DNA from 2 places in the Streptomyces sp. NPDC051822 genome. Region 1 is predicted to be linked to the other one. Evidence: predicted binding sites of a transcription regulator. Region 1 holds the regulator's gene; the other holds the start of a gene.
The links. The regulator HrcA, encoded in region 1, represses chaperone genes, less so after heat shock. The targets are predictions, from matches to a motif close to TTNGCACTCNGNNNNNCNGAGTGCNAA.
Positions count from the first base shown of each region.

Region 2: groL (chaperonin GroEL) is a predicted target of HrcA. The motif match lies at 4,589-4,615, and genes of this name have one in related genera.

Region 1 is NZ_JBITBZ010000001.1:806,882-813,096, forward strand. It holds gene dnaJ (molecular chaperone DnaJ) at 1-923, opposite strand, end outside; gene hrcA (heat-inducible transcriptional repressor HrcA) at 924-1,943, opposite strand; gene ACIA8N_RS03720 (MBL fold metallo-hydrolase) at 2,092-2,820, shown strand; gene ACIA8N_RS03725 (DUF3097 domain-containing protein) at 2,831-3,634, shown strand; gene ACIA8N_RS03730 (Cmx/CmrA family chloramphenicol efflux MFS transporter) at 3,892-5,064, shown strand; gene hemW (radical SAM family heme chaperone HemW) at 5,089-6,215, opposite strand, start outside.
Region 2 is NZ_JBITBZ010000008.1:138,562-144,776, forward strand. It holds gene ACIA8N_RS23975 (hypothetical protein) at 1-765, opposite strand, end outside; gene ACIA8N_RS23980 (glucosyl-3-phosphoglycerate synthase) at 895-1,836, opposite strand; SAM riboswitch class I at 1,997-2,143, shown strand; gene thrC (threonine synthase) at 2,161-3,447, shown strand; gene ACIA8N_RS23990 (MoaD/ThiS family protein) at 3,488-3,763, shown strand; gene ACIA8N_RS23995 (cold-shock protein) at 4,225-4,428, shown strand; gene groL (chaperonin GroEL) at 4,783-6,215, shown strand, end outside.

The sequences.
Region 1 (6,215 bases):
AGCGGGATCGACTGGCCGGACTGGGTGCCCGGCCGGATGTCGATCTCCTCGAGGCCGTCGAGGGTTTGCAGCTGCACCTTGGTGCCGAGCGCGGCCGCCGTCATCGGCAGGGTGACCGTGCAGTGCAGGTCGTCGCCGCGCCGCTGGAACATGTCGTGCGGGGTCTCGTGGATCTCGACGTACAGGTCGCCGGCGGGGCCGCCGCCGGGGCCGACCTCTCCCTCGCCCGCGAGCTGGATCCGGGTGCCGTTGTCGACACCGGCCGGGATCTTGACCGTGAGGGTGCGACGGGACCTGACCCGGCCGTCGCCCGCGCACTCGGGGCACGGGGTCGGGACGACGGTGCCGAAGCCCTGGCACTGCGGGCAGGGGCGCGAGGTCATGACCTGGCCGAGGAACGACCGGGTGACCTGCGAGACCTCGCCGCGGCCGCGGCACATGTCACAGGTCTGCGCGGTGGTGCCGGGTGCGGCGCCCTCGCCCGAGCAGGTCGTACAGACGACCGCCGTGTCGACCTGAATGTCCTTGGTCGTGCCGAAGGCCGCCTCGTTGAGGTCGATCTCCAGACGGATCATGGCGTCCTGGCCACGACGGGTCCGCGAGCGCGGGCCGCGCTGCGAGGCCGTCCCGAAGAAGGCGTCCATGATGTCGGAGAAGTTGCCGAAGCCACCGGCTCCGAAGCCGCCCGCGCCGCCTCCGCCGGAGGCCGAGAGCGGGTCGCCGCCGAGGTCGTAGACCTGCTTCTTCTGCGGGTCCGAGAGGACCTCGTAGGCGGCGTTGATCTCCTTGAAGCGTTCCTGCGTCTTGGGATCGGGATTGACGTCCGGGTGCAGCTCGCGGGCGAGCCTCCGGAAGGCCTTCTTGATCTCGTCCTGGGAAGCGTCGCGGCGCACGCCGAGTACGGCGTAGTAGTCCGTGGCCACTTACGACTCCGCCAGGATCTGTCCGACGTAACGTGCCACTGCGCGTACCGCTCCCATCGTTCCGGGGTAGTCCATGCGGGTCGGTCCGACCACGCCGAGTTTGGCGACTGCTTCGCCGCCCGAACCGTAGCCGACCGAGACGACGGACGTGGAGCTCAGCCCCTCGTGGGCGTTCTCGTGCCCGATGCGTACGGTCATGCCCGATTCCTTGGCCTCGCCCAGCAGCTTGAGGAGCACGACCTGCTCCTCCAGAGCTTCGAGGACAGGCCTGATCATCAGGGGGAAGTCGTGTCCGAAGCGGGTGAGATTGGCGGTGCCGCCGATCATCAGCCGCTCCTCGTGCTCCTCGACGAGGCTTTCGAGGAGGGTCGCGAGCACGGTCGTGACCGTGGCGCGGTCCTCGGTCTCCTCGAAGGACTCGGGGAGGTCCTGCACCAGCTGCGGCACGTCGGCGAACCGGCGGCCGACGACCCGGCTGTTGAGCCGGGCCCGCAGATCGGCGAGCGAGGTCTCGCCGAAGGGCGCGGGGCAGTCGATGAGCCGCTGCTCGACGCGGCCGGTGTCCGTGATGAGCACCAGCATCAGGCGGGCGGGGGCCAGCGAGAGCAGCTCCACGTGCCGGACGGTCGAGCGGGTCAGCGAGGGGTACTGGACGACGGCGACCTGGCGGGTCAGCTGGGCGAGCAGCCGGACCGTGCGGCCGACGACGTCGTCGAGGTCCACCGCGCCGTCGAGGAAGTTGTGGATGGCCCGGCGCTCGGGCGTCGACAGCGGCTTGACGCCGGCGAGCCGGTCGACGAAGAGCCGGTAGCCCTTGTCGGTCGGAATGCGGCCGGCGCTGGTGTGGGGCTGGGCGATGAAGCCCTCCTCCTCCAGGACCGCCATGTCGTTGCGCACCGTGGCCGGCGAGACGCCGAGCTTGTGGCGCTCGGTGAGCGCCTTGGAGCCGACCGGCTCCTCCGTCCCGACGTAGTCCTGGACGATGGCGCGCAGCACCTCGAGTCTGCGTTCGCTGAGCATCGTGCGCACCTCCAGCTCTCGTCGTCGTTCCGGTTGCTCCGCATTTGGCACTCGGCCTGTTCGAGTGCCAGCGATCCCCCGGCCAGTGTACGGCGGCGGGCGTCGCTCCTGGCAAGGTGGCGGCGCTCCCACCGGCTAGCGTCGCCTCATGGACGTGGATTGGGAAGCGTACGGATGGGAGCGGCTCGCGGACGGGGTGGGCCGGCGACGGCTGCCCCGCTGGGACGCCACGGTCGGGCTGGTCCTGGGTGAACGGGCCGTGCTGCTGTACGACACGGGCTCGTCGCTCGCGGAGGGCGCCGAGCTGCGGGCCCAGATCACGGGGCTCACGAGCGGTCGCGAAGTGACGCACATCGCACTCGGTCATCCCCATTTCGACCATGTGCTGGGCACGGCGGCGTTCGCGGACGCGGAGGTCTTCGGCGCGGTCGGCTCGGACGAGCTGCTCGGCCGGGTGCGGGACCGGGACGAGCTGCGCGGGGACGCGGTACGGCACGGGCTCGACCCGGTGGCGGCCGCGGAGGCGGTGGACGCCCTGGTGGTCCCGCGGCACGTGGTCTCGGGCGAGTGGACGCTCGACCTGGGAGGCCGGCAGGTCCTCCTGGCGAACGTGGGCCCCGGCCACACGGGCCACGACCTGGTGCTCCTGGTGCCGGGCGAGCGGGAGGTGGTGTTCTGCGGCGACCTGGTCGAGGAGTCGGGCGAGCCGCAGGCGGGCCCGGACGCGATCCCCTCCCGCTGGCCGGACGCGCTCGACCGGCTGCTGCGGCTCGGCGGCGAGGACGCGGTGTACGTGCCGGGGCACGGGGCCGTGGTGGACGCCACGTTCGTACGGGTACAGCGCGATGAACTGGCACACCGCTTCCACGTGACCTAACGTCACCGGAATGCGCAGCTACAACCCGGACCTGACGCCGTCCTGGAAGAAGCCGAAGCCCGTCCCGGAGATCCCGGCCGACCGCGACCTCGTCGTCGAGGAGGTCGCCACGGGCTTCTGCGGGGCGGTGATCCGCTGCGAGGCGGGGACTGTGACGCTGGAGGACCGCTTCGGCAAGCACCGGGTGTTCCCGATGGAGCCGCGCGGCTTCCTCCTGGAGGGCCGGGTGGTGACGCTGGTCCGCCCGGTCGCGGCCCCCGCCCGCCCCACCCGTACGGCCTCGGGCTCCGTCGCGGTGCCGGGCGCACGCGCGCGCGTGGCGCGGGCCGGCCGGATCTACGTCGAGGGCCGCCACGACGCCGAGCTCGTGGAGCGGGTCTGGGGCGACGACCTGCGGATCGAGGGCGTGGTCGTGGAGTACCTGGAGGGCGTCGACGACCTGCCGTCGATCGTGGCCGACTTCGCCCCGGCACCGGACGCCCGCCTGGGGGTCCTGGTGGACCACCTGGTCCCGGGTTCGAAGGAGTCGAGGATCGCCGCCCAGGTGACCTCTCCTGACGTCCTGGTCGTCGGCCACCCGTACATCGACATCTGGGAGGCGGTGAAGCCGTCCTCGGTGGGCATCCGGGCGTGGCCGAGGGTCCCCAGGGGCGAGGACTGGAAGACGGGCGTGTGCCGCGCGCTGGGCTGGCCGCACGACAACACGGGTGCGGCCTGGCAGCACATCCTGTCGAGGGTCACGACGTACAAGGACCTGGAACCGGAACTCCTGGGCCGCGTGGAGGAACTGATCGACTTCGTGACGGCGCCGTAGGGGCCTCGCCTCCCGCGTACGAACGGGGGTGCCCCGCCGTCGCTCGCTCGGGTAGCGTGCGCGGCATGTCGAGCCCCGAGTCGGACACGTCGGGGGCTTTCGGTCACGCCGTCAGCCCCCTGAACCCCTGAGTTCTCCCGGGTCCCTGCCGCCCTGTCGTCCCGCCGCCCTCCGCGGCCGGACGCGTGTGCCCCGTGGGTGCTGACCGCGGTGACGAGATGCCTCTGTCGTCATTCTCCTCACCCCGGAGCCACTCGATGCCCCTCCCGCTCCTTCTGCTCGCCCTGGCGGTCTTCGCCATGGGCACCTCGGAGTTCATGCTCGCCGGCCTCGTGCCGGACATCGCCTCAGACCTCGGTGTCCACGTCGGCAGCGCGGGCCTGCTCACGTCGGCCTTCGCCGTCGGAATGATCGTCGGCGCGCCGCTCCTGGCCGCCCTCGCCCGCAACTGGGCGGTGCGGGCGAGCCTGCTCGGGTTCGTTCTCGTGTTCTCGGCGGCGCACGTCCTGGGCGCCGTCACCACCAGCTTCGCCGTCCTGTTCGCCACCAGGGTGGTCGCGGCCCTCGCGAACGCCGGGTTCCTGGCCCTGGCCCTGACCACCGCCGCCCGGCTCGTGCCGCCGGACCGGAAGGGGCGCGCGCTGGCCGTGCTGCTGTCGGGTACGACGGTGGCCACGATCGCCGGGGTCCCCGCCGGATCGCTGCTCGGCACGCTGCTCGACTGGCGGGCCACGTTCTGGGCCGTCGCCGCGCTCTGCCTGCCCGCGGCCCTCGGCGTCCTCCTGGGGTTCCCGGCACGGCCCGCTCGGGAGGGCATGGCCGAGGTGCCGGACCTGCGTGCGGAGCTGGCGCGGCTCAGGCGACCGCGGCTGCTCCTGGTGATGCTGCTCGGAGCCCTGGTGAACGCGGCGACCTTCGCCGGCTTCACGTTCCTCGCGCCCGTCGTGACCGGTTCCGCCGGGCTCGGCGAGCTGTGGGTCCCGGTCGCCCTGGTCCTCTTCGGGGTGGGCTCCTTCGCGGGGATCACCCTCGCGGGGCGGTGGTCCGACCGGTACCCGGGCCGGGTCGTGGCGGTCGGCGGTCCACTGCTGCTCGTCGGCTGGCCCGCCCTGGCCGTGCTGGCCGACATGCCGGTCGCGCTGCTCACCCTCGTGTTCGTGCAGGGCACGGCGTCGTTCGCGCTGGGCGGCACTCTGATCGCGCGGGTCCTCCACGAGGCCGCGGGAGCCCCCACCATGGCCGGCTCCTACGCGACCGCGGCACTCAACGTCGGGGCGGCCGGCGGACCGCTCGCCGCCGCCGTCGCCCTCGAAACCGGGGCGGGGACGCTCGGACCGCTGTGGGCGAGCGGCCTTCTCGTCCTGGGCGCCCTGCTCATCGCCCTGCCGTCACGCGAGGTGCTCTCGGCGCACCAGGCCGGCCCGGCCTGATCGGCAAGACACCCCCTAGTCCACCTAGTCCACGAGGTCCCGCACGACCGCGTCGGCGAGCAGCCGACCCCGCAGGGTCAGTACCGCCCGCCCGGCGGCGTACGGCCCGTCGTCGAGCAGTCCGTCGGCGAGGGCCTTGCGGGACGCCGCGAGGCCCGCCGGCTTGAGGAGGGACAGCTCGACGCCCTCCTTGAGCCGCAGTTCGAGGAGCACGCGCTCGACTCTCCGGTCCTCGTCGGAGAGCAGCTCCCGTCCGGCCCCCGGCGTCTTCCCCGCGGCCAGCGCGGCGGCGTACGCACCGGGATGCTTCACGTTCCACCAGCGGACGCCGCCGACGTGGCTGTGGGCGCCGGGCCCCGCGCCCCACCAGTCGGCGCCGCGCCAGTACAGCTCGTTGTGGAGGCAGCGACCGGCCTCGGAGGTGGCCCAGTTGGACACCTCGTACCACTCGAAACCGGCCTCGGCGAGGACGGAGTCGGCGATCAGGTACCGGTCGGCGTGCACGTCGTCGTCGGTCATCGGCACCTCGCCGCGCCGGATGCGGCGCGCGAGCTGCGTACCCTCCTCGACGATCAGCGCGTAGGCGCTGACGTGGTCGGGTCCGGCTCCGATGGCCGCGTCGAGCGAGGCCCGCCAGTCGTCGTCGGACTCCCCCGGCGTGCCGTAGATGAGATCCAGGTTCACGTGGTCGAAGCCGGCCGTCCGCGCCTCCGCCACGCACGCCTCGGGCCGTCCGGGGGTGTGCGTGCGGTCCAGGACCTTCAGGACGTGCTGCTTGGCGCTCTGCATGCCGAAGGAGATCCGGTTGAAGCCCCCGGCCCGCAGCTCCGCCAGGTACGCCGGGTTCACGGACTCCGGGTTCGCCTCGGTCGTGATCTCGGCGTCGTCCGCGAGCCCGAACTCGTCGCGGATCGCCCCCAGCATCCGTACGAGGTCGCCGGCGGCGAGCAGTGTCGGCGTACCCCCGCCGACGAACACGGTCCGCACCGGCCTGGGGTCGTCCCCGAGCACCTTCCGGGCGAGCCGGATCTCGTCGCCGACCTGGTCGGCGTAGTTGTCCCGGGAGGCCAGTACGCCCCCGGTGCCGCGCAGCTCGCTCGCCGTGTACGTGTTGAAGTCGCAGTAGCCGCAGCGCGTCGCGCAGTACGGCA
Region 2 (6,215 bases), on a different contig from region 1:
GACGTGGCCGCCGTACACGTACACGTTCCGCCGTTCGGGGGCGAGGACCGGGTCCGGGCCGGGGAACCTGTGGACCACGGTCAGGGACCAGCCCGCCACGCAGCCCTTGCCGCTCGGCGCCCAGACGTTCCCTACCGCCACCTGCGCGTCCGTACCCGAGACGCCCGCGAACGCGGCCGTCACGTCCGACTCGCCCGTGTAGTAGTGCGGGCCGTTGGCGTCGGCCGGGTCGGCGACCATGCTGTCGATCGAGACGGGCGTCACGGGGCCCGCGCCCACCTTGATCACCGGGGCGGTCGTCGTGGGGTCGCCGGGGGACGGGTCCACGTCCGCGCCCGAGATGTCGCAGCGCTTCAGCTGGGCGCCGCTCGGGCCCTTGTACGTGCCGTCGTTGCCGCCCCAGAAGAGCCGGGCGTACGCGACCTCCGCGCCCGCCGGGACCGTGACCCTGCCGGTGCTCGAACCGTGGCCGCCGCCCGTGCCTACCGTGTCGATCCGCCGCATCACGAAGGTGTTGTTGTTGTCGGAGCCCTGCCCGCCCGCCGCCGTCGCGCAGCGGGCGGCCAGGTCCGCGGGGGCCGTGGGACAGCCCATGACCGTGTTGCCGATCGTGGTGAAGTCGCCGTACAGCGACTCGTCGTACCGCTTGCCGAACGGCTCGACCACGTCCGCGACGGCCGGTCCCGCCGCCGTGAACGCGAGCGAGCCCGCCGCGAGCCCGATGGCCGCGAGCACTCTGCCCAGGTGGTGTTGTCTGAAGCGCATAAAAGGGCAATGTAGGCAAAACAGATCATCATCGGGCGTTACGCCACGCGGTGCCGCCGTCCTCCCCGAGCGTTACGCCACGCGGCGGCGCCCCGCCTCCTCGTGCCCCGCCTCCCCGCGCCCCGCGCCTTACGCCACGCGGCGGCGCGCGTACTCCGCGATCTCCGCCATCGGCGGCCGCTCCTCCGTGTCCACCGCGTACGTCCGGGGTATGAACCCCGCCTCTCCCCGCTCGAACTGCGTCAGCCAGGGCCGCACCAGATGCCCCCGCGACAGCCGCAGCTGCGCCGTCCGGTAGATCGCCGCCGCCATCCGGCCCAGCGCCTGCCCGTCCTGGTGCCGGTGCTTGCGCACCCCCACGTCCACCTGCGCGAGAGCGTCCAGGCCCACCGTGTGCAGGGCGTCCACGAGCAGCCCCAGTTCCACTCCGTAACCGACGGGGAACGGCAGCCGTTCGAGCAGCGAGCGCCGCGCCGCGTACTCGCCGCCCAGCGGCTGCACGAAACCGGCCAGCTGCGGCCAGTGCAGGTTCAGCAGCGGGCGCGCCACCAGCTCCGTCACCCGACCCCCCTGACCAGGAGTGTCACCGAACGGGCGGTCGTACATCGCCTTCACGAAGTGGACGTCCGGATCCGTGAGCAGCGGGCCCACGATCCCCGTCACGAAGTCCGCCGAGAAGTCCCGCAGGTCCGCGTCCACGAAACAGACGACGTCCCCGCTCGTCACCATCAGCGACCGCCACAGGACCTCGCCCTTGCCCGGCACCGCCGGAATCCGGGGCAGGATCGCGTCCCGCGCCACCACCCGCGCCCCGGCCGCCGCCGCCACCTCCGCCGTACGGTCCGTGGAGCCCGAGTCGATCACCACCAGCTCGTCCACCAGCGGCACCGACTCGCTCATCAGCTCACGCCGGATCACGGCGACGATGTCCCCGACCGTCGCCTCCTCGTTCAGCGCCGGCAGCACCACGCTGACGCGCGTCGAACGCTTGGCGGCGAGGATCCGCTCCAGCGGCCGGTCCGCCACGGACCAGGACCGCCGGGCCAGCCAGCGCTCCACCTCTTCCAGCACGTGATCTCCATCTCGCGGTTCGGACGGCCGGTCCAAGGGTCCGGGCCTTCGGTTACAGTCTTGAACAACGCGGATCCCCGATGCACGTCGGGGTGCCGACCGCGTCGGAGCGCAGGAACGAAGCCCGCAAGGAACTTCACCCCGCTTCACAATCGAATACCGCTCATCCAGAGGGGCAGAGGGAAACGGCCCGTTGAAGCCCCGGCAACCCTCCAGTCGGTTCGTCTCGTCCTCCAGCGAGGCCCCCGACTAGGGAAGGTGCCAAATCCGTCTCATGGCGAAAAATTCGTCATGGGAAAGATGAGGAGAAAGGGCCTCGCCTCCATGGCTGTACAGACCGCTACCCCCGCCACCACCGTCGACCTCGGTCCCGCTTCCGGGCTTTCGTGTCGCGAATGCGGTGAAGTCTTCGCACTCGGCCCGATCTTCGCCTGCGAACTCTGTTTCGGACCGCTCGAAGTCGCGTACGACCTCCCCACCGGTGACCCCGAGGCGCTGCGCAAGCAGATCGAGGCCGGCCCCGCCAACATCTGGCGCTACGCCCCCCTGCTGCCCGTACCCGCCGACGTCGCCGACAAGCCGAACCTGAACCCGGGCTGGACCAAGCTCGTCCAGGCCGACAACCTCGCCCGCGAGATCGGCGTCGCCCCCGGCAAGCTCTTCGTCAAGGACGACTCCGGCAACCCGACCCACTCCTTCAAGGACCGGGTCGTCGCCCAGGCCATCGAGGCCGCCCGCGCCTTCGGCTTCACCACGCTCTCCTGCTCCTCCACCGGCAACCTGGCCGGCGCCGTCGGCGCCGCCGCCGCCCGCGCCGGCTTCCGCTCCTGCGTGTTCATCCCGCACGACCTGGAGCAGGGCAAGGTCGTCATGGCCGGTGTCTACGGCGGTGACCTCGTCGCCATCGAGGGCAACTACGACGACGTCAACCGCTTCTGCTCGGAGCTCATCGGCGACCCGCTCGGCGAGGGCTGGGGCTTCGTCAACGTCAACCTCCGCCCGTACTACGGCGAGGGCTCCAAGACGCTGGCGTACGAGATCTGCGAGCAGCTCGGCTGGGTCATCCCCGACCAGCTCGTCATCCCGATCGCGTCCGGCTCGCAGCTCACGAAGATCGACAAGGGTCTGCAGGAGCTCATCAAGCTGGGCCTCGTCGAGGACAAGCCGTACAAGATCTTCGGCGCCCAGGCCGAGGGCTGCTCCCCGGTGTCGGTGGCCTTCAAGGCCGGCCACGACGTCGTACGGCCCCAGAAGCCGAACACCATCGCCAAGTCGCTCGCGATCGGCAACCCGGCCGACGGCCCGTACGTCCTCGACATCGCCCGCCGCACCGGCGGCGCCGTGGAGGACGTGAACGACGAGCAGGTCGTCGACGCGATCAGGCTGCTCGCGCAGACCGAGGGCATCTTCGCCGAGACCGCGGGCGGCGTGACCGTCGGCGTCACGAAGAAGCTCGTCGAGGCCGGTCTCATCGACCCGAACCTCACCACCGTCGTCCTCAACACCGGCGACGGACTCAAGACCCTGGACGCGGTGGCCGACACCTCTCAGGCGACCGTCACCATCCGCCCGAGCCTGGACGCGTTCCGCGACGCCGGCCTGGCCCTCTGAGCCGACCCACTCTCCCGGCTCTCCGAAAGGTTACGAAGACATGGCCGTGAACGTCCGCATCCCCACCATCCTCCGCACCTACACGGGCGGGAAGTCCGAGGTCCAGGCCGAGGGCGCGACCCTCGCCGAGGTCATCGCGGACCTGGAGAAGAACCACACGGGCATCTCCGCCCGCGTCCTGGACGACCAGGGCAAGCTGCGCCGCTTCGTCAACGTCTACGTGAACGACGACGACGTGCGCTTCGAGCAGGGCCTGGAGACGGCCACCCCGGCCGGCGCCGGCGTCTCGATCATCCCGGCCGTCGCCGGAGGCTGACCGTCGGGCACAGTGCCGGAGGCTGAGCGTCGCGCCCAGTGCCGGAGGCTGCCGAGCCTTATCAGCTGCCCCATCTTTCTCGAAACTCTCGAATTGCCCCTTCCGCGCCAATAAGCGGAGGGGGCAATTCTGCAGGGTTGAACGCGATAGAGTTGGGGAAGTCCCCGCCGCTGCTCATGCCGGACGCATATGAGAATGCGTCCCTGCGCGACAAGAAGCAGCCAAAGTGTGTGCGCGTTGTGTACCTTCTGCACGCTTTGCCGGGCCCGACTTGCCCCGTCATCCTGGGGATTCTCCCTAATTCGCCTTTCCGTCGCGCCCAGAATTCTCGCTCGAATGACCTGTTGCAGAGGGCAGTTGGGCAGATACATTCAGCCGCGGTCGACGCGTTCCGGCGCAGGGTCTGACCCGGGTCCGCGAAGTGCGGTCCCGCGCAAGGGCCAGTAATAGGGGAGTTAGGCATGGCTCAGGGCACCGTCAAGTGGTTCAACGCGGAGAAGGGCTACGGCTTCATCGCGGTCGACGGTGGTGCGGATGTTTTCGTCCACTACAGCGCGATCCAGATGGATGGTTACCGCAGCCTCGAAGAGGGACAGCGAGTCGAGTTCGAGATCTCGCAGGGCCAGAAGGGTCCGCAGGCGGACATGGTCAAGCTCGCCGTCTGAGCGCGGCGCGATCGGCCACCGACGCAACGCCGTCGAGGGGCCCGTATCCCTGAGGGGACGCGGGCCCCTCGCTGCGTTCCGGTCGGCTTCCGCGCCGCTTCCGGCCCGCTTCCACCCCGCCTCCGCCCCGGCCGGTTCACGTCCCGATCATCGAGAGTCGCTTGCACTCTCCTAGGTCGAGTGCTAATCATTGGCGTTAGCACTCGGAAGGTGAGAGTGCTACGAGGATCGGGCAGACGAGGCCGCCGGCCGGGTGGGGCAAGGAACCACACGGAACACGCGGAGGCCGTCCGTCGCGGGCGTCGGCGCGGTCCTGGAGCGTTATCCACCCCATGTCCGGGAGGACCACTTCACATGGCCAAGATCATCGCGTTCGACGAGGAGGCCCGGCGCGGTCTCGAGCGCGGCATGAACCAGCTCGCTGACGCCGTCAAGGTCACCCTCGGCCCCAAGGGCCGCAACGTCGTCCTCGAGAAGAAGTGGGGCGCCCCCACGATCACCAACGATGGTGTCTCCATCGCCAAGGAGATCGAGCTCGAGGACCCGTACGAGAAGATCGGCGCCGAGCTGGTCAAGGAAGTCGCCAAGAAGACGGACGACGTCGCCGGCGACGGTACGACCACCGCCACCGTCCTCGCCCAGGCGCTCGTCCGCGAGGGCCTCCGCAACGTCGCCGCCGGTGCCAACCCGATGGCCCTGAAGCGCGGCATCGAGAAGGCCGTCGAGGCCGTCTCCGGCGCCCTCCTCGAGCAGGCGAAGGATGTCGAGACCAAGGAGCAGATCGCTTCGACGGCCTCCATCTCCGCCGCCGACACCCAGATCGGCGAGCTCATCGCCGAGGCGATGGACAAGGTCGGCAAGGAAGGCGTCATCACCGTCGAGGAGTCGCAGACCTTCGGTCTCGAGCTTGAGCTCACCGAGGGCATGCGCTTCGACAAGGGCTACATCTCGGCGTACTTCGCCACCGACATGGAGCGCATGGAGTCGTCCCTCGACGACCCGTACCTCCTGATCGTCAACTCCAAGATCTCCTCCGTGAAGGACCTGCTCCCGCTCCTGGAGAAGGTCATGCAGTCGGGCAAGCCGCTGCTGATCATCGCCGAGGACGTCGAGGGCGAGGCCCTGTCGACCCTGGTGGTCAACAAGATCCGCGGCACCTTCAAGTCCGTCGCGGTCAAGGCCCCGGGCTTCGGCGACCGTCGCAAGGCCATGCTGAACGACATCGCCATCCTCACCGGCGGCACGGTCATCTCCGAGGAGGTCGGCCTCAAGCTGGAGAACGCGGGCCTCGACCTGCTGGGCCGCGCCCGCAAGGTCGTCATCACCAAGGACGAGACCACCATCGTCGACGGTGCCGGTGACAGCGAGCAGGTCGCCGGTCGCGTGAACCAGATCCGCGCCGAGATCGAGAACTCGGACAGCGACTACGACCGCGAGAAGCTGCAGGAGCGCCTGGCGAAGCTCGCCGGCGGTGTTGCGGTCATCAAGGCCGGTGCCGCCACCGAGGTCGAGCTCAAGGAGCGCAAGCACCGCATCGAGGACGCCGTTCGCAACGCGAAGGCGGCCGTCGAGGAGGGCATCGTCGCCGGCGGCGGCGTGGCCCTGCTCCAGGCCTCCTCGGTCTTCGAGAAGCTCGAGGCCGACCTCGCGGGCGACGAGGCCACGGGCGCGAACATCGTGAAGCTGGCCCTTGAGGCCCCGCTGAAGCAGATCGCGATCAACGCCGGCCTCGAGGGCGGCGTCGTGGCGGAGAAGGTCCGCAACCTGCCCGTCGGCCACGGCCTCAA